Regions from separate parts of the Exiguobacterium sp. s57 genome, predicted to be linked through region 3. Evidence: predicted binding sites of a transcription regulator. Region 3 holds the regulator's gene; each other region holds the start of a gene.

Region 1 (6,030 bases), 400 kb from region 3:
CCTATCATTGTTTAATACGAACGCTGAACGGTCCATCGCCCTCAATTTCTTCAAACGTGACCGATACCGGGTACGCATGTTTACCATGGACTGGCTCTTCAAGACGAATCATCGTGAAGCCGATTACGTCCTCGCCACTTACGAGTTCAAGCGGGAGTTTCTCGACGTTCAAGTGGCGGTCGTACCCGTTGCGGAGGAGAATCGTCGCCGTGACGTTCGTCTCTTCTTTCTCTACCGAGACGAGCATCAAATTGAACTCGTTCTCCCCGACCGGTGGCGTCGAGATATTCGTCCGCATGAGCTGTTGCCATGCTCGTTTCGAGAATGTCGCTTCTTCTTCCGGTGATACGAGTTGTAGCGGGTCAATCGGGTTCATTTGGAAGACGAGTCGGAGCGAGTCGTACGACTCCACCTCGCCGAACATCTCATCCAAGAAGAAGTCCAAGTAGACCGGCTTGCTCGTCCACGCTTCAAAGCTCGGCAGTTCAGAACGCCCTAGTACCTTCCGTCCGATCGGGACGTTATTCGCGTCCAACAAGAGGACCGGCAACTCGTTGATCTCGAACGAGCTCGGAAGCGTATTGCGGAACAACGCCACGATTGACAAGTCATGTCCGAGCGACTCGGCATTCAACAACTCGATCGAGAGCTGGTTGTCGAGAAGTGCGGGAAGTCGTTTCGCGTGGTAACGGAAGACGTACTCATCCTCTTTCGGAATCCCCATCGCATCGTCGATGACGAGCGTCAATTGGCGTCCTTCCTCTTTATTTCCTGTCTCGATTTGTTTACGTTTACGAAATCCTAACATTATACTTCCTCCTCTGCCATCTCTGCAAAGTAGCGGTCGAGCTGGCATAGTTCCGTCGTGACATCCCGTGCGATATTGATATACGTCTGTTCGAAGATTTCAAGTCCTTCTTTTCCGAACTGACGGCTCGGGTCTTCCTGACCGTAGCTACGAAGACCGATCCCTTCTTTCAATCCGCTCATCGTCGTCAAATGATCCGTCCACTTCATGTCGACGGCGCGGAGAAGCGACTCTTTCGCGAAGAGGACGATGTCGTCCTGTTCGAGGCGTGACGCCGTCGTAGTGATGATTGTCTCCATCCAGTCGTTTAAGGCATCCTTCAGTTCACGCGTATCCGCGATGTCATTTGCCCATGTCGGCTCCTGCATCGTCAAGTAGCGCAAGTCTTCTTTCAACTCATCGATCGGCCATTCCTCAGGCACGAGTTCATCCGACACATGCATGTCGATGCTGTTCTCGAGGGCGAGACGCATCATGCCGAGGACGTTTTTCGTAATGGCATCCGCATCGGCGTTGACGGCCTGGTTACGAATCGTATAGATGATATTCCGCTGCTCGTTCAAGACGTCATCGAGTTTGAACAAGTAGTCCCGAATCGAGACGCCGAGTCCTTCAATCGTCGTCTGCGCATATTCGATGATCTCGATCGCATCTTTCGTTGAGACCTCACCTGTCGCGCTCGGCTTCAACTTCTTCTCCACGCGTTCTAACTTTTGCGCCGCATAGCGTTTCACGATCTCATCTTCGAGCGAGACGAAGAACTCGGTCGCACCCGGGTCGCCTTGACGTCCCGAACGACCGCGGAGCTGGTTGTCGACACGTTTTGACTCGTGGCGCTCCGTCCCGATGACGAAGAGACCGCTCGCTTCCTTCGCTTTTGCGTCGAGCGTGATGTCCGTCCCGCGTCCGGCCATGTTCGTTGCGATCGTCACTTTGCCGAATTGACCGGCGTCTGCGATGATGTCCGCTTCCTGTGCGACCGTCTTCGCGTTCAACACGTCATGCTCGATCCGCTTCTTCTTCAAGTGCTTGCTGATCGCTTCTGACTGTGCGATCGAGGTCGTCCCGATCAACACCGGACGTCCCATCGCATGAAGTTCCGCCACTTTTTCAGTGACCGCCGCATACTTTTGCTCGGTCGTCATGAAGATGCGGTCCGGATGGTCAACACGCTGACGCTCGCGGTTCGTCGGCACTTGGACGACGTCCATGTTGTACGTCTTCAAAAACTCTTGGCGTGACGTCTGGGCCGTCCCCGTCATCCCACCGACGAGCGGATACATGCGGAAATAGTGCTGGATCGTAATTTCCGCCGTCGTCTTGTTCTCCTCGGTGATCGTGACGCCTTCTTTCGCCTCGAGCGCCTGATGCAACCCTTCCGACAAGCTCCGCCCTTCCATGATGCGTCCCGTAAACAAATCGATCAGTTCAATCTTGTCTTCACGGACGATATAGTCGACGTCGAGCTCGAACAAGACGTTCGCCCGGAGCGCCTGGACGAGATAGTGATAGAGCACCTGATGTGAGGCGCTGAACAGATTGTCGATGGCGAACAGCTCTTCAATCTTGACGATTCCTTCTTCCGTGAACGTCGCAGATCTCGACTCGAGGTCGACCTCGTAATCGGTCTCACCGAACTCGGAAATGATCTGTTGCGCCAATTGTTTCAACCGAATGTGCGATCGGTCCTTTTGCGCGATGATGAGCGGTGTCTTCGCCTCATCGATCAAGATGCTGTCGACTTCATCGACGATTGCGAAATGGAACGGGCGTTGGACCCGTTCTTCCGGCTTATGGACAAGGTTGTCACGCAAGTAGTCGAATCCGAACTCCGTCCCGACCCCATACGTGATGTCTGCCTGATACGCAGAACGCTTCTCGTCCGCCTCGATGTCTGGTACGTTCAAGCCGACCGTCAACCCGAGGAAGTCATGAATCTTCCCGATCTGTTCAGCGTCACGTCTCGCCAAATAATCGTTCACCGTGATGACATGGACGCCTTTTCCTTCGAGTGCTTTGACGTAACTCGGTAAGGCGGCGACGAGCGTCTTCCCTTCCCCGGTCGGCATCTCCGAGATGTTCCCTTCGAGGAGGGCAAATCCACCGATGAGCTGGACGTCATAGTGACGCATGCCGAGCACACGAACCGACGCTTCTCGGACGAGAGCGAACCCTTCTTCCGCGATGTCATCCACTTTCTTTCCATCCAAGAGACGTGCTTTGAGCGTCTCCGTATATGTACGCATCTCGTCATCCGAGAGGGCTTTCATCGTTGTCTCTAATCCATTAATACGCGCGACCCGTCGTTCATACGCTTTCAAACGCCGGCTTTGATCATTCGTTAACTGTTTTACAAATTGGATCACACTAATAGCCTCCATCTTTCTATCAATTCATCACTTACATACTCGTCTATTATAACGAAAATCGAACCAATTCGGATACTTTTTTACGAAAACTTCCTAAAAGTTGGTTTTTAGACACGTGAAAACCTATAAATTTTGGGTAATTTTCAAAAAATCTTTGTAAAAATATTTTCAATTCACTATTTGAGATGACGTGAGACCGTGTTACGATGAAAAAAACAGAACATTTGTTCGTAAAAAGGAGTGGTGACGATGCGCAGACGAATCTTTTGTATCGACAGCGTCTCGTTCTATGCCAGTTGTGAGTGTGCCGCGCGCAACAAAAATCCTTATCACACGAAGCTCGTCGTCCTCTCGAACCTCCGGGACAGCGGGGCGCTCGTCCTCGCTACGACCCCGAAGATGAAACAGCTCGGCATCAAGACCGGGTCACGTCGCTTCCACATCGACCGCCTCCCGTGGCACGAACGGCAAGACGTCCTCTATGCCGAGGCGCGGATGAGTCATTATTTGAACGTTTCCATCCAAATCATCCACATCCTTCATCAGTTCGCCCCGCCCGAGGCGATTCGCGTCTATTCGATTGACGAGACGCTCGTCGACATGACCGGGACGGAGCGACTGTTCGGAAGTGACGAGCACGTCGCCCACCTCATGCGTGCGACGATTTTTCGCTATACAGGGATTCCCGTCACCATCGGCATCGGACCGAACAACGTCCTCGCCAAGCTCGTCCTCGATTTGCATGCGAAAAAGAAGGGTGTCGCCACGTGCCTTCTCCAAGACGTCGAGCGACTGATTCACCCTGCCCCGATTGAGAAGATGTGGGGCGTCGGGACGAAGATGGCGGTCCATCTGCAGCGACTCGGCATTTTCACGATTGGGGATTTGACCCGCTATCCGCTCGAATCCCTTCATGAAAAGTTCGGTGTGATCGGTGCAGAACTTTGGCATCACGCCTGGGGCATCGACGAGTCGCCGACCATCCTGCCAGCGAGCTCCTTGTTCGGGGCGAAACGGACGCGACCGAAGTCGATCGGACACGGCATCACCCTCATGAAAGACTACACGACGTATTCCGCAATCCGGCTCGCCTTACAGGCGATCGCGGTCGAGGTCGGCATGCGGACACGGCAAGCGGGACTCGTCGGGGGGACGCTCCACCTCGGGGTGCGCTATACGCGAACGAGCGACCGGGGTGGCTTCAGTAAACAAAAGAAGCTCCCCCGCTTCACAGCGGACGAGCAAGAGTTTCTCCCCATCTTAGTGCAGCTATTTTTAGACGGCTGGGAAGAGACGGAGGCCGTCCGTTACGTCTCGGTCGCTCTCGGCAAGCTCGAGCCGCGGAGCGACCACGTCCAGTTATCGTTCTTCGAAGACGAATGGGCGAAGGCGAAACGGCTCGACTTCCTCGATTTGATTGACGGCTTGAACGTCCGGTTCGGTCGCGGCACGATCCGACCGGCATCGAGCCTACTAAAAGACAGTCCGCTCCGGACGCGCCAACGTTTAATCGGCGGACATAAACAAGGAGGCGATTCCTCATGAGCAAGACCCGCTATCGTGACCGGGGTGAGTTGAAATGGATCCCATTTCTCATGCCCGAGCACGTCGCCCTACTGAAACGTTATTATGCACAAATCCAAAAGATCGAACTGCCCGATTTGGATGAACAGCTCCTCTATCTCTGGCAGACCGAGCTCGAACGGGCCATCCGTGAAGGCGATCAGGTCGAAGTGACCTTGTTCGTGGACGGCTTGACGACAAGCATGCGCGGCTATGTCCATGCCATCTATTACGCCGAGCGCGAGGTCGAACTGTTCGACGGCGAGGTGCGCCGCGTCCCGTTCACCGATATCTTGTCCGTTCGTTAAGACGCCTCGATCGCTTCCTGGGTCGTCTCGAACGTCTCGATTCCGTCGAGCAGACCATAGTGAGCAAGCGTCGCGCGGACCGAGGGAGACAGGTGCGCGAAGATGACGTGACGGTCGGCCGCTTTCAGTTCGGTGACGACACGACGCAACTCCTCGACTGCGGTCACATCGATGACCGGGCAGCGGTGGAAGTTGAAGATGAATACGTCCGGCTCCCGATGGATGTGATGGAGGACGTGCTCGAACAACTCGACCGCACCGAAGAAGAGGGGACCTTCGACACTGAAGACGATTTGGCCGTCTCGCGTGACGTACCGTTCTGTCCGTTCGCGCACATCAATCGTATCGGCCATCCGTTTCGCAAAGAGCGCGAGCGCACAGATGACGCCGACCTCGACGGCGACGACCAAGTCGACGAATACTGTCAATAGTAGCGTGACAAGTAAGACGAGCGACTCGGAGGAACGATGACGCAACATCGCCATCACGTGATGGCGTTCGGACATGTTCCAGGCGACCCGCATCAAGATCGGGGCGAGTGCGGCGAGCGGCACGTAACTCGCGAATGGGGCGAGGACGAGTACCGCAACGAGCACCGTGATCCCGTGAATGACGCCGGCACGTCGACTGACCGCCCCCGCCTGAATGTTTGTCGCCGTCCGAGCGATGGCACCTGTCGACGGAATCCCACCAAAGAACGGTGTGATCACGTTCGCAAGGCCTTGTCCGAACAGTTCCTTGTCCGGTTTCATCTTCGTCCCCGCCATCCCGTCGGCGACCGTTCCCGAAAGAAGTGACTCAAGTGCGCCAAGGAAGGCGATGGCGAACGCGGATGGGAGGAGCGTCGTAATCAGGTCGAGGTCGATCGCAAGCCAGTTGAATTCCGGTATTCCGCTCGGGATGCCACCGTATGCACTTCCGATGGTCGCGACCTCACCCGGGATGAGGAGACTGACGAACGTCGGGACGAGCATCGCCATGA
Region 2 (6,030 bases), on a different contig from region 3:
CTTCTCGACGCTCCAATTGTTCGTCATCTCGAACGAACAGACGACGCGCTATTTCGCGAACGCGCTCCCGAAGGACATGCATCGGAAGTTCGTCTTCAGCTGGCGCACGACCGAGAACCGGAAAGTCGACAACCTGTACGAGTTCGTGAAACAGATGTTGAACATCCCGGACGCACATCGCTTAATTGCGAACTACACGATTGTCAGTGAGGACCAGGACAACAAGGCGCTTATGGTCCTACATCCTTATCAGATTCATGCTATCGAGGCACTTTTTGCGTCGGCGGCGCGACATGAGTCAGGATTCGTCTGGCACGCGACCGGTTCCGGAAAGACGTTGACGAGCTTCGTCTCGACGAAACTCTTCGCCCGAAAGCCCGGGGTCGACCGGACCATCATGTTGATTGACCGGAAGGACCTCGACAGCCAGACGACGAGCGAGTTCACGAAGTTCGCCTCGGAGTTCAACACCGGCATCTCGTCAGGGAACGCCGCGGCCAACAGCCTGATTGTCGGGACGTCGAGCTCGAAGAAGCTGAGCGAGACGCTCCTGTCCGACACGAACTCGAACACGGTCATTATCACGACGCGTCAGAAGCTCGAGGCGGCGCTCCGCATCGCACAGAAGCAGGAAGAGGAAAAAGGCACACATCGCTTCCAAAAACTCATCGGGCAACATATCGTCTTCGTCGTCGATGAGTGTCACCGTGCGCTTAGTGCCGAAGGGATGGAGGCCATCAAAGGCTTCTTCCCGAACTCGACCTGGTTCGGGTTCACCGGCACACCGATCTTCAATGAGAACAAGAAGCAGGCGCAAGGACAGCTCGCCCGTACGACGCGTGACCAATATGGGGATCTGCTCCATTCGTATACGATCAAGAACGCGCTCGAGGACGGGGCCGTGCTCGGCTTCCAGGTCGAGCATGAGGACACGATCGAACCGACCTCGCTAAACAACCGCATCTTCAGCATTCTACGTCAGGACGAGAGGCATGCTGACCTTTCCGACAATGAGTTGAACGAGCTCATTGACCAGATGGACGCGATGGAGAAGGAGAAGCATATCCCGAATGACCTGTACGAGCGGGACGAGCATATCCAGAAGGTCATCCATAAGATGTTCCGCCCGGACAACGCCTACACGAAGTTCGACTTCAAGAACGGTCGCCCACAGAAGTCGGCGATTCTGACGACGAGCTCGATCGCGATGGCGAAACGGTATTATCAGGCTATCCAGGCGATGAAGCAAGACCCGGACTGGATGATGAACGAGTTTGCCGGACAACCAATCCGAAAAGGACGTACAATCGAAGACCCGGACTTCCCACGTATCGCCATCACGTACTCGATGCAGGAGAACGAGGACAACTCGAAACAGGTCGAGGACGAGATGCGACAGGTCATCGGTGACTATAACGCGTATTTTGGGACGGCATGGTCGATCGAGGACATCGAGCGCTACAACGGGGACATCAACAACCGTCTCGCGCGTAAGAAGGCGGAGTTCAAGGAGTTTGGGAATCAGATTGACCTTGTCATTGTCGTCGACCGACTGCTCACCGGCTTCGATGCGCCGACCATCCAGACGCTCTTCGTCGACCGGAACCTGAGTTATGCCAACCTGATCCAGGCGTTCTCCCGAACGAACCGAACCTTCCCGGGAAAGACGAAAGGATTGATTGTCACGTTTCGGAAGCCCGCCCTCATGGAGAAGAACGTCCAGGATGCGACCCGGCTCTATTCGAACGAGAACGACGATTCGAGCCTCGTCTATCCGACGTACGAAGAATCGAAGAAACGATTCAAGAAAGCACATAAAGCACTAATTGAATTAGCTGCAGATCCTGGTGAAATTGATGAACATTCGACTTTAGAAGAACGAATTGAATACGTGAAGGCATTCCAGGAACTAAGTAATGCTTTTGAGGCGCTTGTGACCTATGACGAGTATAACGATGATATGGAAAAATCGAAGACACTTCAGGACCAAGTGAAAACAATCGAGGATTTCGTCGGTAGTTATAATACGGTCAAAGGCTCTTTATTAGAAGAGCCTGACCCTGACGATATTGACCCGGACAACACGCCTGATTTCTCGGATATCGAGTTCTATGGGGACAATGCTGCGAGGCTCTATGATGTCGACTCGAGCTATATCGACAAGCTACTCGGTACTTATTCGGCCAATAATGCCGACGTTCGTTCTGAGATTGAAAAGGCGCTTCAGAAGTTGAACAAGTCTGAGGTTGTTAAAGAAGTATACCGATCGATATTAAATGCGATTGATAGTGGTGAAGTTGAAGCAGATGACATCTTCACACTGAAACGAAGCTATTTCACAGCTGCTTACGAACAAGCTGTCCGTGATTTTGCTAAGACGTGGTTTGTGGAGGAGAGAGAACTATACGCCTCGGCTGTTCAATACAACATTGGCGCTGACCCGATTCCAAACATCGGTGGCATCATCAATAGTAAAGACTTCGCAGGTTATAAAGAAGAAAATCCTGACGCTTTACCATTAAAGTACGGTCCGGCGATGAAACGAGAATGGCGAATCACGTTAGACGAGACCGTCATCCCACTTAGTCAAGAGCTTCGCTAAAAAATCAAAGTCACAAGACCGTGTCTAGGTCTTGTGATTTTTTGTGTTTTGAAACAATAAAGTTTTGAATTCCTATGCTTTGGCAAGCCATTCAACAACCCGATTTTAAAAAATATGAAATGTGAACGATGGATTGTTAGTGTTTTTCCGCTGATTTAGAAGGTACCTGATAAAGGTTATAAATTAAAATCAGATCAATAAATAGTTTTGTTTTTAAAATAAGGAAATATTCCCGTTAATTTTTAATGAATATGTGCTATCGGTTCCGAGGTCTTTTAATATCAATGTATTTTCAATACATTGATTAAGCAGAATTAAATCTGCTAAATTACTAAAAAAATCAATCCCGATATTAATTTCATAATTTTCATAAGCTTCTTCAAGAAAGTTTTCAAAATCGTTCGAAGTGAATGTTATATTATAGTCACTTTTTTTATCGATAATTTCTAAAAGGTCATTATTTGTTTTAACCGCTACATTTTCTTTTTCTTGTATTTTTTGTTTTATAAATTGATTGAATAAACGTTTTTGAGTTTGATAACGGAGTAAGGATTGAAAATTAATTTTGACTTTTATTTTCTTTGTGTCATTCACTAGTGCGATTGGAACAATTGTTAATAGTGAAATTACTATAAGGGATACAAAGATTGTACTATTAAAAGTCGGAATGTAAGTTCGAATATAATCTACAATTCCATTGACTAAAGAATAGATATTGCTTCCTGGTCCAGAACTAGACCATGTAAAGAATCCGCCTAAAAATAAAGTTACATAAACAAATGAAGCTATTTTTTTGTAGCGGTTTTCATGAAAATTTTGTTTTAGCATTTGATTTTGAACCAACACATGGTACCTACTTCTTTCAGTCCTCAAAGTTTCATCAGATATATGATTTTGTACTCGATTTTTCATAATATTTCTCCTTTTCTATTAAAATCCTAAAACCATATATTACTTATCGGCTATTTTTTTAATATTTTCAGAAAATAAAATTTAACATATAAAAAAATATTTGGACGGCTTTGTCATAGCGACAGAGATTCATTTTAATTTAGACCAATGTAAGAAGATCAATAACTCAATCACATCAAAAAAGTGTAGAAGAGTTGAGGGCAACGCCGGCCTTTGATTTGTTTAAGGCACAAGGTGTTTCGGTCTAATTTATTGTTGTACTTGGTTCATCATTAACGATTCGGACAGACACCACAAAACTTTTAGGACAAGTAAAAACTTGAGCCCAGTTTTCTTTCGAACTTTTTTAAGTACTCAAAATAATAAAACCGTTCATTCCCCTTGTTCTCATAATAAGAGACGGGATGGAGTAAAAGTGAAAATATTCTTTCTTTTTTAAATTGAGGAGCGATACTTTGTTTCGCGAATCAGACTTCGAACAACCGTTAGGGCGTTAGTCAATCGACCGCTCTACATAAACAATCGCCTCGAATGGAACATGGATAATCCCGTCTCGCTCGTTGGCTAGCTCGACGGTCCGTTCCATATAGTTCGTCCGGTGTACAAATCCCTTAAACCGCTTCATCTCCTGTTTCTCCACATACTTCACCTCAACCATATCCCCACTAAAGATTGCATCGTTCAACACGTTTTCATAGATGGACAGCACTTGTTCATCGATATCCGGCATCTCAATCTTTTGAATTTCTTTATAGTATTTCGTGAGCAGCGCACGATGCTCCGGCATTAAAAATGGGATCCATTTCAGTTCACCTCGATCGCGATACATCGTCATCACAGTTCTCCTTTCATGAAAACGAACATTTGTTCTCATTTTATACCCGATCTATCAAGTTTGAACAGTCTTTTTTCGTAAACCGTCATCCGTGCGTCCTGTTTCCGTACTCTAGCTCGCTGGTCGTCGGTGCAAGGGACGTCAAAAAATGACGCGCCCTCCGGCCCGTCTTCCTTCGCTTTAGGCTCAAAGCAAGGCTTTTCGCTCGTTGGCTACGGAAGCCTGGTCCTCCGTTTGCTCTACGCATTTTTTTGAGGCTCTCCCTGCGGTCGCCCTTGCACCGTCTCCCGACGCTCGCTGCGTTCCCGTCAACAGGACGCACAACGGTGTTCGTTCTGAGGACAGCTTATCCGAAAGGGGACAAATCATCATGGAACTATCGTCAATCATCGAGGTCATCCGTATCAAACAAGAGGTTCGCAAGGAAATGGTCGCCCTCGAGCACGCAGTCATCCAATCACCCAACAATGCCCGACAAATCGGGGCATCCTTTATCGGGGATGATGACCGGGAGGTGTTCCTCGTCATCATGCTCAACACGAAGAATCGGGTCATCGGCGTCCATCGGGCGCACGTTGGGAGCGTCAATTCGAGTGTCGTCCACCCGCGGGAAATCTTCAAATGCGCCATCTTGAACAATGCCTCGTGCATCATCGCCTGTCACCAACATCCGAGCGGGGACCCGACCCCGAGCCGGGAGGACATCCTCGTCTCCGAACGCTTACATGAGGCGGGCGACCTCATCGGCATCCCGGTGCTCGACCATCTCATCCTCGGTGCGGACGAGTCGTACGTCAGTATGAAACAGCGGGGCTACATGGGTTGAACCAAATGGGGCCGGGCCGGTGGACCGGTCCTGGTCCGTCCGGTAAGGGCAAGGAGGAAAAACATACGTTTTTCTTTGACGGTTTCGGCGACTCGCGTTGCTCTCGCCTGGATCCAGAATTCGTATCCGGGAGAAGGAATGTTTTCGCGTGGCGAAAACAAATGGTTTGGTGAGAAGTCAAAGGCATAAAGAAATCGCGTTGCTCTGTTTTTTCATGAATGTGTATTTGCGATGTTTGGATTAATGAAAAATGAGTGCTTGTTCGGTGAAAATGGCCGTTTTTCCTACGTAAGCCCTGGGCTTGTTTCAAACAAGCCCAGGGCTTACATGAAACAAGGCGAGATGTCGAGTGGTCATATTCAAGGTATCGTTGAGCTATCAACAGGAGAGGATGATTCAAATGAGTCACACATTGGACCAGCAAACGATCAAAGAAATGAAAGAGGTATTGATTAGAAGACTTCCTGAACGGATGGACATCGACCCTGAGGCCTTCGAGTTAGTAAGCATGGATATCCTTTGTGAAGTGAGAGAAGGGGAACGATTGAAACAGATGACGGTCTTCCTCAATACGAACATGCTTCAAGTACATAACTGATTATTTCAAAATGTATACAATTATACTTGTCGATGGGTATACATGTATACATTTTTTTCTCTTATGAATGGTTGAGGAGTTGTTGAGGAAGATGTAAATCACATAAATATGGATATTTGGAAACGGTAGATAAAAATTGAAAAGGATCAGACATGATAGAGGAGTAGCTGCTCAATAATTAAGTGTGTGTGGATGACTTTTTATTAGGCAGTAGAGGCATGGTCTTTTCATTCGGAAAGTATTTTATTCCTCTATAT
Region 3 (6,030 bases):
TGAACTGCTCTATATCACAGGGAAGCCGTATGACACGCTCGAGGAGATTGTCGGCATCCGAGGCGATGGTCGCGGCTCGTTGAAAGAGCTCGGTGTCTTGTATGACACAGTGGAATTAAAAGAAAATCGTGAAATCGATATCGATTGCGTCATCGAACGGATTCGTCCTGAAACGAAACTTGTCGGGATTCAGCGTTCGAAAGGATACGCGAACCGTCGCAGTATCCCAGTCGAAGAGATCAAAGTTGCCATCGAACGCATCAAAGCGGCGCATCCGCATGTGTATGTGTTCGTTGACAACTGTTACGGTGAATTCGTCGAGACGATGGAGCCGACGCATGTCGGGGCAGATTTGATGGCCGGCTCCCTCATTAAAAACCCGGGCGGTGGATTGGCGAAGACGGGTGGATATATCGCCGGTACGAAAGAGTTGATTGAACGCTGTTCGTTCCGGATGACAACCCCAGGAATCGGAAGTGAAGCCGGTCCATCGCTCTACTCGCTTCAAGAGATGTATCAAGGCTTCTATATGGCTCCTCATACGGTTGCGCAAGCGCTGAAAGGAGCACACTTGACGGCCAGTCTCTTGTCACTAGTGGGGTTTGAGACCGACCCGCACTATACGACTGAACGAACGGATTTGATTCAGTCGGTGACGTTCCGTGACCGTGACAAGATGATCGCGTTTTGTCAAAGCATCCAAATGGCATCTCCTGTAAATGCACATGCATTACCTGTGCCGGCCTATATGCCGGGTTATGAAGATGATGTCATCATGGCGGCGGGGACATTCATTCAAGGCTCGTCCATCGAACTTTCGGCTGATGGACCACTTCGAGCACCATACACAGCGTACGTCCAAGGTGGTCTGACGTATGCTCACGTAAAGGTCGCTTTGATGTTGGCGTTGAGCCAATTACACGGCAAGGGCTTAGTAGCATTCGACGAGCAAAATCAGTCAACGCATTTGTAACTGTTCTGTCATGTTAACTTTGTTAACATCTATTGACAGGATTGTTGTCATGTATTATTCTCACATTGTGAGACAGAAAAGGAGGGGTAAGGATGGCCGATCAATTTCGTCGCTCCAACCCGTTGTTTCCGATTGGAATCGTCCAAGATTTGACGCAGCTGACTGGTAGGCAGATTCGGTATTATGAAGAACAGGGTCTGGTTTCTCCTAGTCGGACAGAATCGAAACGACGACTTTATTCCTTTAATGATGTCGAACGTCTACTCGCAATCAAGGATTACATTGACCAAGGTTTTAACTTGGCAGCGATTCGCCATATGTTAGAGCAAGAAGGTGGAAAAGGAGCAGAAACGTCCGCTCCGGCTACACCGGTTGATGAAACTCCGAAGATTTCAGAAAAAGAGTTACATCATTTGTTGAAAACACAGCTTCAAGAAGCCGGTCGCTTCAATAAGACGTCGCTCATTCAAGGCGAGCTTTCTCGTTTTTATCGATAACGCCGCACACATCAACCATTACGCAATGTGAGAGGGGACATTTTACCATGGCCAGAAAAACGTTCACAAAAGAAGACATTAAACGCATCGCACAAGAGGAAGACGTACGCTTTATTCGTCTTCAATTCACGGACATCCTCGGAACAATCAAAAACGTCGAGGTGCCGATCAGCCAATTGGACAAAGCACTTGATAACAAAATGATGTTCGATGGATCGTCAATCGAAGGATTCGTCCGCATCGAGGAATCAGACATGTACTTGTATCCAGACCTCAACACATGGGTTGTCTTCCCGTGGACAAATGGCAGCGGAAAAGTCGCTCGCTTAATTTGTGATATTTATAACCCAGACGGGACACCGTTCAGCGGTGACCCACGCGGTACACTCAAACGTAACCTTGAAAAGATGCAAAAGCTTGGCTTCTCAGCGTTCAACGTTGGACCAGAGCCAGAGTTCTTCTTGTTCAAGAAAGACGCTTCAGGTCGTCCGACACTTGAGCTCAACGACCAAGGTGGATACTTCGACTTGGCACCAGTTGACCTTGGTGAGAACTGCCGTAAAGAAATCGTCATCGAACTTGAGAACATGGGCTTCGAAATCGAAGCGTCACACCATGAAGTCGCACCAGGACAACACGAAATCGACTTCAAATACGCCGATGCTGTCACAACGGCAGATAACATCCAAACGTTCAAACTCGTCGTCAAGACGATCGCTGCGAAGTATGGTCTTCACGCGACATTCATGCCTAAGCCACTCTTTGGTGTGAACGGTTCAGGAATGCACGCGAACATGTCACTCTTCAAAGGCGACACGAACGTCTTCTACGATCCGAACGGCGACATGGAACTTTCTGACACAGCTCGCGCGTTCACAGCTGGTATCTTGGAGCACGCTCGTGCCTTCACTGCAGTTTGTAACCCGACTGTGAACTCATACAAGCGTCTCGTACCAGGCTACGAAGCACCTTGCTACGTTGCATGGAGCGCACGCAACCGTTCACCGCTCGTACGTGTGCCAGCAGCACGTGGTCTCTCGACTCGTATCGAAGTACGTTCGGTTGACCCGGCAGCGAACCCGTATCTCGCACTTGCTGCGCTCTTAGCTTCAGGTCTTGACGGAATCGAAAAAGATTTGAATGCACCAAAACCAATCGACAGCAACATCTACGTGATGGACAAACCTGAGCGTGTAGCGAACGGAATCGACGATCTTCCGGCGACACTCTTTGACGCACTCGAAGTCCTTCGTGCAGACAAGGTCGTCATGGAATCGCTCGGTGAACACATTGGTGAACATTTCCTCGAGTTAAAAGAAATCGAGTGGGATATGTTCCGTATGCAAGTAACAGAGTGGGAACGAGATCAGTACTTGACGCTCTACTAATAGAAGAAATATGCAAAAGAGCAATGAATGACTTTCCTCAGAAGTGTCGTTCATTGCTCTTTTTTGTTGAGTTTCAGATGAAGCAGAAATGTAAAAGGATCACCTCCACGAGCGTGGAAGTGATCCTTTGTTAGTTAAAACGCTTTTTTTAAAAACGTTGATGTGTAGTCGAGTGTCGTATGGAGTGTCGTCGCGAAGACGAGTCCTAGAAAGAAAGACATGCCATGAACGTCCACCCATGAGCGAATTTCCGTTTCGTATGCCGTGAATGGTAAGAGAAGCACCAATGGGAAACCGATATATACAATCCGAATCACATCGCTCAAACCAGGAAAATGCGATAGTAGAGAGCGATGCGGCATAAGTTTCACATATGGGAGCCAAATCAATTTGAGTGGTCCCCATCGATAATACGCATCTGATTTTAAATCGAGGTCCGGGGAGAGCCAGAGCGTTCCAATAATCGCACCGATTATGAATGCGAGCGGGACGTCTAAATCAATAAAAGGCGTGGCAACCGCAAGTGCGCCGGTTGCCACGAGATTCGTACGGGTATGGGTCTTACCGCTAGCCATTAATGAATTGTCCGGTATACGCCGATAACTTTCCCTAAAATTGAGACGTTGTCAAAATACATCGCTTCTAACTCGTCGTTTTCCGGTTGAAGACGGACTTTTGAAGCTTCCTTATAAATACGCTTCACAGTCGCCTCGCCCTCTTCTGTCATGGCGACGACAATCTCTCCATTGTCGGCAGTGCTCTGTTGGCGGACGAGCACACGGTCTCCGTCCAAAATCCCTGCATTGATCATTGAATCTCCAGAAACGGACAGCATATAGACGTTATCTGAACCAACGATATGTGCCGGAAGAGGGAAGTGCTCTTCCACGTTTTCGATGGCGGTGATCGGTGTCCCCGCGGTGACTTTCCCGATGACCGGAACGTACATGACGGACTCTTGCTCCTCCATTGTGGATGCATCTTCACTCAGAATTTCAATTGCACGGGGCTTCGTCTTATCCCGACGAATCAAACCGCGTTTCTCTAGGCGATCTAGATGACCATGTACGGTCGAACTAGAGGCAAGACCGACTGCTTCTCCAATCTCACGAACAGAGGGTGGATAGCCTTTTGCCCGAACTTCGTCTTTGATGAAATCAAGAATTTGTTGTTGTCGCGCTGACATTTTTTTCATTATGTTCACCTCGATATAATCGAATAAACTGCAATCGCATCCTATTCTTTATGTATTTAGTGTAACACAAGAACACATGAGCGTACAAACATTCGTTCGTTATTTTCCCTTGACCGAACACGAGTTCTTGTTTTATGATAAGAACAGATAAACGAACAAACGTTCTAACGAACATACATTCTTATACAGGAGGTAAGGGAATCATGAAAGATACACTCAACGGAATCATTTTAGTCGGAATGCTCTTAGTCGGGATGTTCGCCTTTTATTTAGCTGGGGAGGTGCGTGGGGGAACGACACCAGTTGAACCGATCATGACATCGGAACGTACGATTGAAGAAGAGGTCGCCTATGTCGAGGCAGAGTCGATTGAAGCGCAAATCATGGCAGAGCGAGAAGAACATAATGAACGAAAAACAAAATGGTATGCCGCTGAGTGATCGTTCAGCATTGCGAACCGTTCTCAAACTGTGTATCGTAAGGAATGAATGCGATGAAAGGGAGTGATGCGATGCGAGTCGTCATCTATTGTCGGGTATCGACGAACAAGTCTACCCAAGAGACATCACTCAGTCGGCAAGTCGAAGAATTACAAGAACTAGCTTCGCGTTTAGGGGCCGACATTATAGATGTCATCACAGAACAAGAGAGCGGTTATGAAGTTAATCGACAGGGGCTGCTCAATTTACTTGACCACGTATCGACATCTCAGTTGGATGCCGTGCTCGTCACCGATGACAGTCGTTTAGGACGAGGAAATGCCAAAATTGCGATACTACACACATTAATGAAGCATGATGTGCGATTGTTGACGATGCAGTCGACTTCGGATTACGTTGTTTCTGATGCTGAGAAGATGGTGTTAGAGATTGTTAGTGTCGTCGAAGAGTATCAACGGAAAATTCATAACGCGAAGATTTCCCGCGGAATGCGTCGTGCGGTCGCCAACGGTTTCAATCCACAACGTAATATTGAGAACAATGATCAAGGTGGCCGACATCGGATTGAAGTTCCGATTGAAGAGATTATTCAATTGCGCGAGCGGGGGTTGACGTTTGCCGAGATTGCGGCGACACTTCGCGGATTCGGATACGAAGTATCAAAAGCGACGGTCAACCGACGCTATCTCGAACACCGGTCAGTTGCTGAAACTTGATTCTTCCTCTCTGATTTTGTAAAGTAGAAGAACAAATTCACGAGAGAGGGGGCGAGTCATATGTTAGCACCCGGACAATTGGAGCGAATCAATTTCCTCGCCAACAAAGCGAAGACAGAAGGACTATCTCAAGAAGAGATGAACGAACAACAAGACTTGCGTCAAGAATATTTGAAGGCGTTCCGTCAATCTTTCAAGTCTCAAATGATGGGCATGAAAGTCGTTGACCCAGAAGGAAACGACGTCACGCCAGAGAAATTGAAAGAAGAACAAAAACGCCATCGTGGTGAGTGATGCTGAATGCACATCCTATTTCGCATAGGATGTGCATTTTTGTTATACACGAACAATCATCAGACGAACGGATTGCGTTCTTTTTCATGCAATTGAAGGAAACGATTTCATATAATGTGTTATACTAATTAATTAGTTGTGACACACGAATGAGTATGATAGAATATGACGGGTAGAAAACCTTCTTAACACAGAGAGGATGAAATTAGTGGAAACAACTACTAAAGAATTATTAGCGATTAACTCGATTCGGACGCTCTCAATCGATGCGGTCCAAAAAGCAAACTCTGGTCACCCAGGAATGCCGATGGGGGCTGCACCGATGGCGTTTACACTTTGGACAGACAAAATGCGTCACAACCCGAAAAACCCGAACTGGTTCAACCGCGACCGTTTCGTGCTTTCTGCGGGTCATGGATCGATGCTCTTGTACTCGCTCCTTCACTTGTCTGGATATGATTTGTCAATGGACGACCTTAAATCATTCCGTCAAATGGACTCGAAGACACCAGGTCACCCAGAGTATC

What was found. Region 3 encodes LexA, which represses DNA repair genes until DNA is damaged. Its sites were predicted from a motif close to CGAACATATGTTCG; they were not measured.
Region 1: the regulator LexA is predicted to act here: its motif matches at 3,395-3,408, upstream of KNO98_RS04845 (Y-family DNA polymerase).
Region 2: the regulator LexA is predicted to act here: its motif matches at 4,372-4,385, upstream of KNO98_RS13735 (YolD-like family protein).

What each region holds. Positions count from the first base shown of each region.
Region 1 covers NZ_JACSKR010000001.1:948,015-954,044, forward strand. Annotated here, with positions in the region: gene KNO98_RS04835 (SLAP domain-containing protein) at 5-808, opposite strand; gene secA2 (accessory Sec system translocase SecA2) at 808-3,174, opposite strand; gene KNO98_RS04845 (Y-family DNA polymerase) at 3,427-4,722, shown strand; gene KNO98_RS04850 (YolD-like family protein) at 4,719-5,048, shown strand; gene KNO98_RS04855 (SulP family inorganic anion transporter) at 5,045-6,030, opposite strand, start outside.
Region 2 covers NZ_JACSKR010000007.1:52,862-58,891, reverse strand. Annotated here, with positions in the region: gene KNO98_RS13745 (type I restriction endonuclease subunit R, EcoR124 family) at 1-2,602, shown strand, start outside; gene KNO98_RS13740 (hypothetical protein) at 2,816-3,514, opposite strand; gene KNO98_RS13735 (YolD-like family protein) at 4,008-4,349, opposite strand; gene KNO98_RS13730 (JAB domain-containing protein) at 4,720-5,175, shown strand; gene KNO98_RS13725 (hypothetical protein) at 5,576-5,773, shown strand.
Region 3 covers NZ_JACSKR010000001.1:546,840-552,869, reverse strand. Annotated here, with positions in the region: gene KNO98_RS02835 (methionine gamma-lyase family protein) at 1-973, shown strand, start outside; gene KNO98_RS02830 (MerR family transcriptional regulator) at 1,066-1,470, shown strand; gene glnA (type I glutamate--ammonia ligase) at 1,518-2,858, shown strand; gene KNO98_RS02820 (metal-binding protein) at 2,993-3,433, opposite strand; gene lexA (transcriptional repressor LexA) at 3,433-4,053, opposite strand; gene KNO98_RS02810 (hypothetical protein) at 4,257-4,493, shown strand; gene KNO98_RS02805 (YneB family resolvase-like protein) at 4,565-5,209, shown strand; gene KNO98_RS02800 (DUF896 domain-containing protein) at 5,270-5,503, shown strand; gene tkt (transketolase) at 5,703-6,030, shown strand, end outside.